Regions from separate parts of the Kosakonia beeri genome, predicted to be linked through region 1. Evidence: predicted binding sites of a transcription regulator. Region 1 holds the regulator's gene; the other holds the start of a gene.

Region 1 (5,949 bases):
GGTATCCGCCACCTCTTTTTGCAGTTTTGCCGCCTGACGCTGGGTTTGCAGTGACATGGCCAGCGCTATCTGGCTTTTCCACACCGGAATGGTGGAAAGAATGCTGCTTTGGATCTTTTCTGCCAGTGACTGGCTGTTGCTCTGCATCAGGCGAATTTGCGGGGCGGAGTGCATCGCAATCGTTCGCGATACCATCAAATCATGCAGGCGACGCTCAAAGCGCTGAATGCCTTCCAGCAGATCGCGCACGCGCTGCGCGTTCATCGGGTCCGATGCCGCTTGCACCTGCAACGCGGGCAGTTCATTCTGTTTTATCTGCTCCAGCTTTTGCTTACCGGCAATAATGTGCAGCGTAATTTGCTGAAAAACCTCGCGGTTACGCTCAAAGAGGGTCTCGAGCACGGAAATATTGCGCAGCAGATCAACCATCGCGTCATTCAGCTTTGCGGTGATATTTTCTACCTGTTCAGACAGGGTCTGGTATTCCAGCAGCGTGCGCTCAATGCGGTTAAACAGCGATCCCAGCAGTGGCAGTGAGGCGAGAAAGCCCGGTTTTTGTTCAAAGGCGCTGATGTCCACCCCTTTGATTTTTTGCAGCAGTTCGGTCAGTTGCGTACCGATAATGCCCGCATCTTTTGCCCGCACTTCTTGCATCAGGGAGTCGGAGAACTGCGAGATGCTGTTCATGGTTTTTGCGCCAAAACCCAACGAAAACGCCGGGTCGTTAATATTGATCTCTTCAACAATATTCTGGATTTGCGCGTGCTCCGCCGGGGTTAAGTGTTCACTGCCAGGCAGGTCATTCATCGACGGGTTTGATTGCTGCGGCGCGGCGAGGTCAAGCGAGGTATGTTCCGTCATCCAATACGTCCTCAATGGGTAAATGGCAGACAGCGGTAATGTAATGTAATCGCTGGTTTTCTTGTGTCTTTATGAAGCTGTCTGTAAGGGGTAATACGTTACAACAGCAGCAAAGTATTAAACAGCCTAATTGTTAGCAAGTATAATAACCGTCTATTAACTTAAATTTTTTATTATGATGGCAGATATTACACCGGCAAATTTCCTTGAAGATCAGGGAGAAGCGCACAATTTTCATCCGATGCCGGGTGCGCGCAATCCGCATCTACAAACGATGCTGCCACGCCTTTTACGTCGTCGCCTGCAGTTTGAACCGTGGTGGCAGCGTCTTGAGCTGCCGGATGGCGATTTTGTCGATCTCGCCTGGAGTGAAGAACCGTACCAGGCGCGGCATAAACCGCGCCTGGTGGTATTTCACGGCCTTGAAGGCAGCCTGCATAGCCCTTACGCGCACGGTCTGGTTCATGCGGCGAAGGCGCGCGGCTGGCTGGGGGTCGTCATGCATTTTCGCGGTTGCAGCGGTATTCCTAATCGCCTGAATCGCATTTACCACTCTGGTGAGACCGAAGACGGCACCTGGTTTTTGCAATGGCTGCGTCAGGAACTGGGTGCCGCGCCAACGGCAGCCGTTGGGTACTCGCTCGGCGGTAATATGCTTGGCTGCCTGCTGGCAAAAGCAGAGGATGACTTGCCCGTCGATGCAGCGGTCATTGTCTCTGCGCCACTGGTGCTGGAAGCGTGCAGTTATCATATGGATAAGGGTTTCTCACGCGTTTATCAGCGCTATTTACTCAATCTGCTGAAAGCCAACGCAGCGCGAAAATTACGCGCTTACCCCGGCTCGCTCCCGTTAACGTTGTCGGCGTTGCGCAAAGTACGCCGCATCCGTGAGTTTGACGACCTGATCACCGCGAAGATCCACGGCTTCGCCGACGCACTGGATTATTACCGACGCTGCAGCGCCATGCCGGTACTGCCGGACATCCGTAAACCGACCTTGATTATTCACGCCAAAGACGATCCTTTTATGGATCATAATGTGATCCCGGATGCCGGACATTTGCCGGCAAATATTGAGTATCAGTTAACGGAGCATGGCGGCCACGTGGGTTTTGTCGGCGGCACACTGCGTCGCCCGGAAATGTGGCTTGAGACACGTATTCCGGACTGGCTCTCTCCCTGGCTGGAGGCGAAATGATTATTCCATGGCAAGAGATCGAAACCGCAACGCTGGATAACCTGATTGAGAGCTTTGTCTTGCGCGAAGGCACCGATTATGGTGAACATGAACGCTCGCTTGAACAAAAGGTCGCCGATGTTAAACGGCAATTGCAACGCGGCGAAGCAGTGCTGGTGTGGTCTGAACTGCACGAGACAGTCAATATTATGCCGCGCGGGCAATTCCACGATTAACGGGGTGCATGGCGGCTGACTATACTGAAAATAATCATTAATTCAGGGAGTTATTATGTCTGCCAAACACCCGGTCATTGCCGTCACCGGCTCCAGCGGTGCGGGAACGACCACCACCAGCCTCGCTTTTCGTAAGATCTTCGCGCAACTGGGTATGCAGGCGGCGGAAGTTGAAGGCGACAGTTTTCATCGCTATACCCGCCCGGAAATGGATATGGCGATCCGCAAAGCGCGCGATCTTGGGCGGCATATCAGTTACTTCGGGCCGGAAGCTAACGATTTTGGCCTGCTCGAACAGACCTTCAGCGAATATGGCCAGACCGGCAAAGGTCAGGCGCGGAAGTATCTCCATACCTACGATGAAGCCGTGCCCTGGAACCAGGTACCGGGTACGTTTACCCCCTGGCAGCCATTGCCTGAACCCACAGATGTACTTTTTTACGAAGGGCTGCACGGTGGCGTGGTCACCCCACAGCATGACGTATCACGTTATGTTGATTTGCTGGTCGGCGTAGTGCCAATTGTTAATCTGGAGTGGATCCAGAAACTGGTGCGCGACACCAGCGAACGCGGCCACTCGCGCGAAGCGGTAATGGATTCCGTGGTACGCTCCATGGAAGATTACATTAACTTTATTACCCCGCAGTTCTCGCGCACGCATATCAACTTTCAACGTGTACCAACCGTGGATACCTCGAACCCTTTTGCCGCGAAAGGCATTCCTTCGCTGGATGAAAGTTTTGTGGTGATCCACTTTCGTAATCTGGAAGGGATTGATTACCCATGGCTTCTGGCGATGCTGCAAGGCTCGTTTATTTCCCATATGGACACGCTGGTGGTGCCTGGCGGAAAAATGGGGCTGGCGATGGAGCTAATCATGACGCCGCTGGTGCAACGGTTGATGGAAGGGAAAAAGATAAAATAGCGTTAGGGGAACCCGGTAACGCCACGCTACCGGGCTGAGCACATCAGGCTTCTATGACTTCGTAGGAATGGGTGATGTTCACCGCCTTTTCCAGCATCAACGCCACGGAGCAGTACTTCTCCGCAGAGAGATCCACCGCACGGGAAACCGCAGCATCTTTCAGCGCTTTGCCGGTGACGATAAAGTGCAGATTGATATGGGTGAACAGACGCGGGGCTTCTTCGCGACGCTCTGAGGTCAGCTTCACTTCGCAGTCGGTAACGTCATGGCGCCCTTTCTGCAGGATAGACACCACATCAATGGCGCTGCACCCGCCTGCGGCCATCAGCACCATTTCCATCGGGCTTGGTGCTTTATCGCCTGAGTTGCCATCCATCAGGATTTGGTGGCCCGAGGCGGACTCACCGAGGAAGGTTAACCCTTCAACCCATTTCACACGTGCCTGCATTTTTCTTTACTCCGAAGTGGCAATTTTCTTTACAGATTACGCGTACATAAGAAAAGTCGCAACGGAAGGCGACCTGCGTCATGCTGAAGCGAGACACCAGGAGACAGGCGGTTAAAGCTATGCTAAAACAATCTGGATGCTACAGAAAAAATGGATGTCACGCAGACACGCCTGACATCACACTTTAGAGACCGCAGATGACGCTGACGGTCCACTTCCGAGGATTTGGAAGCGAATACACAAAGTCGAACGATAACGTGTATAGATTGCAACCCCAGGGGCAGGGTGCACATCCTGTGTCTGGTGACAGCTTATAACAGAGGATAATCGCGCATGGTGCTTGGCAAACCGCAAACAGACCCGACTCTCGAATGGTTCTTGTCTCATTGCCACATTCATAAGTACCCGTCGAAGAGCACGCTGATTCACCAGGGTGAAAAAGCGGAAACGTTGTATTACATCGTTAAAGGCTCAGTGGCAGTGCTGATCAAGGATGAAGAAGGTAAAGAGATGATCCTCTCTTACCTGAATCAGGGAGATTTTATCGGTGAACTGGGCCTGTTCGAAGAAGGTCAGGAGCGCAGTGCGTGGGTACGCGCTAAGACCGCATGTGAAGTGGCCGAAATTTCCTATAAAAAATTCCGTCAGTTAATCCAGGTAAACCCGGACATTCTGATGCGCCTTTCCTCGCAAATGGCGCGTCGCCTGCAGGTCACTTCAGAGAAAGTCGGCAACCTCGCGTTCCTTGACGTGACAGGTCGCATTGCCCAAACGCTGTTGAACCTGGCGAAACAGCCAGACGCAATGACTCACCCGGACGGTATGCAAATTAAAATTACCCGTCAGGAAATTGGTCAGATCGTCGGTTGCTCGCGCGAAACAGTGGGCCGTATTTTGAAAATGCTGGAAGATCAAAATCTCATTTCCGCACACGGTAAAACTATCGTGGTTTACGGAACCCGTTAATCGACAAAACGGCGCGCCGCTTATCCGGTGCGCCGTTTTTGTTTTCTCATGTGGCGCAGGCTGATTTATCACCCCGAAATCAACTACGCACTGCGGCAAACGCTGGTGTTATGTTTGCCTGTGGCCATCGGCTTAATCGTCGGTCATTTGCAACAAGGTTTGCTGTTCTCCCTCGTGCCCGCCTGCTGCAACATTGCAGGTCTTGATACCCCCCATAAACGTTTCTTTAAACGCCTGATTATTGGCGGCTCGCTGTTTGCAGGATGCAGCCTCGCGGTACAACTGCTGCTTGCAGAGAACCTGCCCCTGCCGCTGATCCTCACCGGCATGACATTATTACTTGGCGTGACCGCCGAAATCAGTGCACTGCATGGGCGGTTACTCCCGGCCTCGCTGATTGCTGCCATCTTTACCCTGAGCCTTGCCGGCAGTATGCCAATATGGCAACCGTTACTGATTTATGCGCTTGGTACCTTGTGGTACGGGCTGTTTAACTGGTTCTGGTTCTGGATGTGGCGGGAACAACCGCTGCATGAAACGATAAGCCTGCTTTACCGTGAACTGGCGGACTACTGCGAAGCCAAATACAGCCTGCTGACGCAGCACAAAGATCCAGAAACCGCCCTGCCACCGCTGCTGGCCCGCCAGCAAAAAGTCGTGGATATGATAAGTCAGTGTTATCAGCAACTGCATATGCTGGCCGCGAACCAGCACAATGATTACAAGCGTATGTTGCGCGTGTTCCAGGTCGCGCTGGACCTACAAGAGCACATCTCTGTCAGTTTGCACCAGCCAGAAGAAGTGCAAAAGTTGGTGGAGCAAAGCCATGCCGAGCAGGTGATACGCTGGAATGCGCAAACCGTTGCTGCACGCCTGCGTGTGCTGGCCGATGATATTCTCTATCACCGATACCCTACGCGTTTCACGATGGATAAGCAGGTTGGTGCGCTGGAGAAAATCGCCCGCCAGCATCCGGATAACCCGGTCGGGCATTTTTGCGCCTGGCACTTTAGCCGTATCGCCCGCGTTTTACGCACCCAACGCCCTCTGTACAGCCGGGATTTAATGGCTGAAACGCAGCGCCGCCTGCCTCTGATCCCGGCGTTAAAAAGTTATCTTTCACTGAAGTCTTCCGCACTTCGCAATGCCGCACGCATTAGCGTCATGCTCAGTGTTGCCAGCCTGATGGGCAGCGCCCTGCATTTACCCAAGCCATATTGGATCATGATGACCGTGATGTTTGTTACGCAAAATGGCTACGGCGCAACACGGGTTCGCATTGTGCACCGTGCTGCAGGCACGCTTGCAGGTCTGGTGATTGCGGGTATCACACTGC
Region 2 (5,949 bases), 1.0 Mb from region 1:
GATGGCGGCGATGCCGTGGATACACTCTATCCGGTGCTTTCCTGGTTGACCTGGCCGCTCTCCGTCGGCAAATGGACACTTGAAGGGGTTGAATCCCGCGCGCAACTTCTGGATTCCGATGGTCTGCTGCGCCAGTCTTCTGATCCGTATATTCTGGTGCGTGAAGCCTACTTCCAGCGCCACGATTTTATCGCCAATGGCGGCAAGCTGAAGCCGCAGGAGAACCCGAACGCGAAAGCAATCGAGGGCGATTTGAAAGATATCGATGCCGAGTAACCGCGACATCAATAAAAAAAGGTGAGCCGAAGCTCACCTTTTTTATTGCTGCCTGTTTATCAGAACCCGTAGTTAAAGTTCATGCCATACAGCCATGCACGGCCGCTGGATTCGAAGGTGTAAGGGCCTTCGGTGAACTTCACTTTCTGACCATGCATATACGAAACGCCGACGTCGACGGACGCATCTTTATTGAAGGCGTAAGTCGCACCGGTGCTCAGCCACAGACGATCCTGGTCCGGAATAGAAATGGAGCGTTTATCTGCAGGAACCGGGCTGTCGTCATAGGCGATACCGGCGCGGAAGGTCCAGTTATCGTCCATGTAGTAGGTGGTGCCTAACGCAATGCGGTACGCATCTTTAAAGCTTTCATCTTTATAGAACAGCGTCTGACCATTGCTGCCGGTGGCTTTCAGTTCCTGGAACTGGCTCCAGCTGGTGTAGGTCATGCTGTAGTGGATAGCCCACTGCGGGTCGATACGGTTGTAACCCGAGATCTCCCACATTTCCGGCAGATTCAGTGTCAGTGCGCCATTAATCGTGGACCCGGCAGTCGCATAAGGCAGAGTGCTAAGACCTAATCTCGGGGCCAGCGTGTTCACGGCTAACGGCAGGTTGCTGCGATAATCGCCATCAAAGTCGATTTTAACTTCTGAGCGATAGGTAAAACCGTAGCGGTTGTTTTTATCCAACTCGTACAAAATACCTGCGTTCCAGCCATAACCCCATTCATCACCTTTCAGGCGCGCAATTTGTGTATTGGCCGGAATGGCACGAGATAAGTTATACACACCGCCTGTTTGAGCATCTACCATCTGTGGCAGGTCGCCAGCATAACGTTCAACTTTGGCTTTAGCATAAACGGCATTAAAACCAAGCCCGAAGCTCCAGTGGCTGTCCAGGCGATAGGCACCACTCAGGTTCAGGTTGAGGGTTTCGAGATCCGTTTTACCGCCCATGGAGCCGGCTGTGTAGCTATCGTTGAACTCGGTAGCCAGGCCATAGTTGGAGGTGACAGACGCACCCCAGCCAAACTGGTCGTTAATCGGCGCCACAAAGTGCAGGTTTGGCACCCACGCCGTCGGCGCGATATTGTCCTGGCTGGCATCGTTACCAATGGCGGAACGGCCCTTCACATTGACGTCCGGATCGACGAACACCGCACCGCCCGAGAACATCGGTCGATCGTACATCATAATCAGTGCGGGGTTGCGGCTGGCGTTTCCTGCATCATCTGCAATCGCGCCCTCACCGGAATAGGCACGGCCAAGACCAGAAGACGAGAACTCATTGAGTTGAAAGCCTGCGGACCAGGCCTGGGTAGAGACGATTGCCACTGCGACTGCCAGAGCAGACTTGGTAAAACGGGTTTTCTGGCTCATGACCATAACCTCATTCGAAATCGAGTTATTTTTATTCAAACTATGTTACATGTCGTAACGGAGCGCGAAGTGTAGGGTCTGAGGTACATCAGAGAAATCAGACCAGTGGCGGAAGTATAGGTCTGACCAGAGGGAATGTTGCAAGGTTGTATATAAGTTTTTTCAATTGTGATCTTCGAAACGGGATCTGCGTGGCAAAATTGCGGCCAGTGTTAATCAGTCGATTCGAACATTTTTGTTTTAGATCATTTTTAAGTGTGATTTCGGTCACTTATGGTCATTCATTCCATTAACAACTGGAGAGCCGAATCCACGGGGCGTAAAATAAACACATCGTTTATCTGGCACCTTGGGTGCGAATTCAGAGGAAATCTACCATGAGTAAATGCAGTGCTGATGAAACCCCGGTTTGCTGCTGTATGGATGTTGGCACCATTATGGACAACTCCGACTGCACCGCCTCTTACAGCCGTGTGTTCGCAAACCGTGCTGACGCGGAAGAAACGCTGTCTGCCCTGAGCGCACGCGCGCGTAGCGTTGAATCCGATCCCTGCCAAATCACGTCCTCCTTTACCGAGGTGGATGGCGGCGTGCAGTTGGACATCGATTTTGTGTTTGCCTGCGAAGCGGAAACCCTGATTTTCCAGCTCGGCCTGCGTTAAGCTTCCCGCCTGCGCTCCCGTCCTGCGGGAGCGTTTTATTAAGTTTCTCTGTGCCTTAGCTCCCATTTTTTTTCTCCCCCCATTGGCTAAATGTAAAAATTTGGTTAAGACTGTTATCAGGTCAGACCACTTAAAGCGTTACGCTGTTAACAGGGGAGTGTTATGAGTCAGGCATTACCGCTTGTCACCCGTCAGGGCGACCGCATTGCCATTGTCAGCGGGCTACGCACGCCTTTTGCCCGCCAGGCGACCGTTTTTCACGGTGTACCGGCTATCGATCTCGGCAAAATGGTCGTAGCAGAAATGTTGGCGCGCAGCGAAATCCCACCCGATGTGATAGAACAACTGGTCTTCGGCCAGGTTGTGCAAATGCCGGAAGCCCCCAATATCGCCCGCGAGATTGTGCTCGGTACGGGCATGAATGTGCATACCGATGCGTACAGCGTCAGCCGTGCCTGTGCGACCAGTTTCCAGGCGGTAGCGAATGTTGCTGAAAGTCTGCTTACAGGTACCATCCGCGCGGGTATAGCTGGCGGAGCGGACTCCTCTTCTGTACTGCCGATTGGCGTCAGTAAAACGCTGGCGCGTACGCTGGTCGACGCCAATAAAGCCCGTACCATGGGGCAAAAACTAAAGCTTTTTTCACGCTTGCGCCTGCGCGATCTGCTGCCCGTTCCGCCTGCGGTAGCGGAGTATTCCACCGGGTTGCGAATGGGTGACACCGCTGAACAGATGGCGAAAACGTATGGCATTACCCGTGAACAGCAGGATGCGCTGGCGCACCGTTCGCACCAGCTTGCGGCGCAAGCCTGGGCGGAGGGAAAACTGGCCGATGAGGTGATGACCGCTTATGCTCCGCCGTTTCGCGATCCGGTAACGCAGGACAATAACGTGCGTACCCAATCGACACTGGCAGATTACGCGAAATTGCGCCCGGCGTTCGATCGTCGTCATGGTACGGTGACGGCAGCAAACAGTACGCCGCTGACCGACGGTGCCGCCGCAGTGATCCTGATGACTGAATCCCGGGCAAAAGAGCTGGGCCTGACGCCGCTCGGCTATTTGCGCAGCTATGCGTTTACCGCCATCGCCGTGCAACAGGACATGCTGCTTGGCCCGGCATGGGCGACGCCGCTGGCGCTTGAACGAGCCGGGTTGACCATGGCGGATTTGACCCTACTGGATATGCATGAAGCCTTTGCCGCGCAAACCCTCAGCAATCTGCAGTTAATGGCAAGCGACAGATTTGCCCGCGAGGTGCTTGGGCGCGCTCAGGCCACCGGCGAAGTGGACGAGAGCAAGTTTAACGTGCTGGGTGGCTCAATTGCTTATGGGCATCCGTTTGCTGCTACGGGGGCGCGCATGATCACGCAAACGCTGCATGAGCTGCATCGCCGCGGCGGCGGTTTTGGTCTGGTCACTGCCTGTGCGGCAGGCGGGCTGGGTGCGGCAATGGTTCTGGAGACTGAATAATGGAGAAGATATCCGCATTTACGCTCAGTGTGCGCCCCGACAACGTTGCCGTTATCACCATTGATGTACCTGATGAAAAGATGAACACGCTGAAAACAGAATTCGGCGCTGAAGTCCGCACGATGCTGAAACAGATCCGCGACAACAAATCGCTGCGCGGTGTCGTGTTTATCTCTGCTAAGCCAGATAACTTTATTGCCGGAGCGGACATCAATATGATCGCCCGCTGCAATAGCGCAAAAGAGGCGGAAGATCTGGCCCGACAAGGGCAGCAGATTATGGCGGAGATCCATGCGCTGGCGATCCCGGTTATCGCCGCGATTCATGGTGCATGCCTGGGTGGGGGACTTGAGCTGGCGCTGGCTTGCCACCGTCGTATTTGTACTGATGATGGGAAAACGGTGCTCGGCCTGCCTGAGGTTCAGCTTGGTCTGCTGCCAGGCTCAGGCGGCACGCAACGCCTACCCAGGCTGGTGGGCATCAGTACCGCGCTGGAAATGATCCTGACCGGGAAGCAGCTTCGCGCCCGTCAGGCATTAAAAGCAGGGCTGGTGGACGATGTCGTTCCGCAGTCAATCCTGCTGGAGGCCGCCGCCGGGCTGGCAAAACAGGAGCGTCCTGCCAGCCGACATCTCCCGGTGCGGGAGCGTATTCTTGCCGGGCCGCTGGCCCGTTCGCTGCTGTTTCGCATGGTGGCGAAGAAAACAGAACAGAAAACGCAGGGCAATTACCCTGCCGCACCGCGTATTTTGACGGTGCTGGAAACGGGGCTGGCGCAGGGGCGCAGCAGCGGTTATGACGCAGAAGCCCGTGCCTTTGGGCAACTGGCAATGACGCCGCAATCGCGGGCGTTGCGTCATCTCTTTTTCGCCAGTACAGAGGTGAAAAAAGATCCCGGCAGCGACGCGCCGCCGGGGCCGTTAGAAACCGTGGGCGTGCTGGGGGGGGGATTGATGGGCGGTGGGATTGCCTACGTCACCGCCTGCAAAGGGGGATTGCCCGTTCGCATTAAAGATATTAATGCGAAGGGGATTAACCATGCCCTGAAATACAGCTGGCAAGAACTGGATAAAAAAGTACGCCGTCGCCATATCAAAGCGGCGGAGCGTGACGCGCAAATGGCGAAGATCTCCGGCTCGCTGGATTACCGGGGATTTGCCCAGCGTGACGTGGTGATCGAAGCCGTGTTTGAAGATCTGGCGCTGAAGCAAAAAATGGTGGCGGAAGTGGAAGCCCACTGCGCGCCGCATACCCTGTTTGCGTCCAATACCTCGTCATTACCCATTGGTGATATCGCCGCCCATGCAGTTCGTCCGCAAAATGTGATCGGATTACATTTTTTCAGCCCGGTGGAGAAGATGCCGCTGGTGGAGGTGATCCCGCATGCGGGAACGCATCCACAGACCATTTCCACTATTGTGAAGCTGGCGAAAAAACAGGGTAAAACGCCGATTGTGGTGGCGGATAAAGCGGGTTTTTACGTAAACCGTATTCTCGCGCCTTATATCAGCGAGGCGATCCGGCTGCTGCATGAAGGGGAACGGATTGAAACTATCGACCAGGCGCTGGTGAAGTTTGGTTTTCCGGTCGGGCCTATTCAACTGCTGGACGAAGTCGGCATAGATACTGGAACAAAGATCATTCCGGTGCTGGAGGCGGCTTACGGCGAGCGGTTTAGCGCGCCTGCAAGTGTTGTCAGCGCAATCTTGAACGACGATCGCAAAGGCAGAAAAAATGGACGCGGTTTCTATCTTTACCCGGCGAAAGGGCGTAAAAGCAAAAAACAACCTGATCCGGCGATCTACAGCCTGATCGGCGCGTCTGGCAGTGGCAGATTAGCGGCGGCACAAATCGCGGAACGCTGCGTGATGTTAATGCTTAACGAGGCTGCACGCTGCTTCGATGAGCAGGTGATCCGCAGCACGCGCGACGGCGATATTGGTGCGGTGTTCGGTATTGGATTCCCCCCCTTTTTAGGGGGGCCGTTCCACTATATGCAGCAGGTCGGTGTACGCGATATTGTCGCAACGCTGCAGCGGCTGCAGACGCAATTCGGCGCGCGTTTCACGCCGTGTGCGCGGTTGGTGCAGATGGCGGAGCAGGGAGAAAATTTCTCTGCGCAACAGGAAACTGAATCTGTAAGCTAAGGTCTAAAA

What was found. The regulator CRP, encoded in region 1, controls carbon source genes, mostly activating them, when cyclic AMP is high. The targets are predictions, from matches to a motif close to ATGTGANNNNNNTCACAT.
Region 2: a site for CRP is predicted at 1,914-1,931, ahead of ACUY4S_RS07240 (YfcZ/YiiS family protein). Genes of this name have one in related genera too.

The regions. Positions count from the first base shown of each region.
Region 1 covers NZ_CM135106.1:450,564-456,512, reverse strand. The annotation lists gene ACUY4S_RS02155 (toxic anion resistance protein) at 1-861, opposite strand, end outside; gene ACUY4S_RS02150 (hydrolase) at 1,040-2,059, shown strand; gene ACUY4S_RS02145 (YheU family protein) at 2,056-2,274, shown strand; gene ACUY4S_RS02140 (phosphoribulokinase) at 2,330-3,199, shown strand; gene ACUY4S_RS02135 (OsmC family protein) at 3,243-3,647, opposite strand; gene crp (cAMP-activated global transcriptional regulator CRP) at 3,981-4,613, shown strand; gene ACUY4S_RS02125 (YccS/YhfK family putative transporter) at 4,662-5,949, shown strand, end outside.
Region 2 covers NZ_CM135106.1:1,493,946-1,499,894, forward strand. The annotation lists gene mlaA (phospholipid-binding lipoprotein MlaA) at 1-276, shown strand, start outside; gene fadL (long-chain fatty acid transporter FadL) at 336-1,664, opposite strand; gene ACUY4S_RS07240 (YfcZ/YiiS family protein) at 2,036-2,320, shown strand; gene fadI (acetyl-CoA C-acyltransferase FadI) at 2,483-3,793, shown strand; gene fadJ (fatty acid oxidation complex subunit alpha FadJ) at 3,793-5,940, shown strand.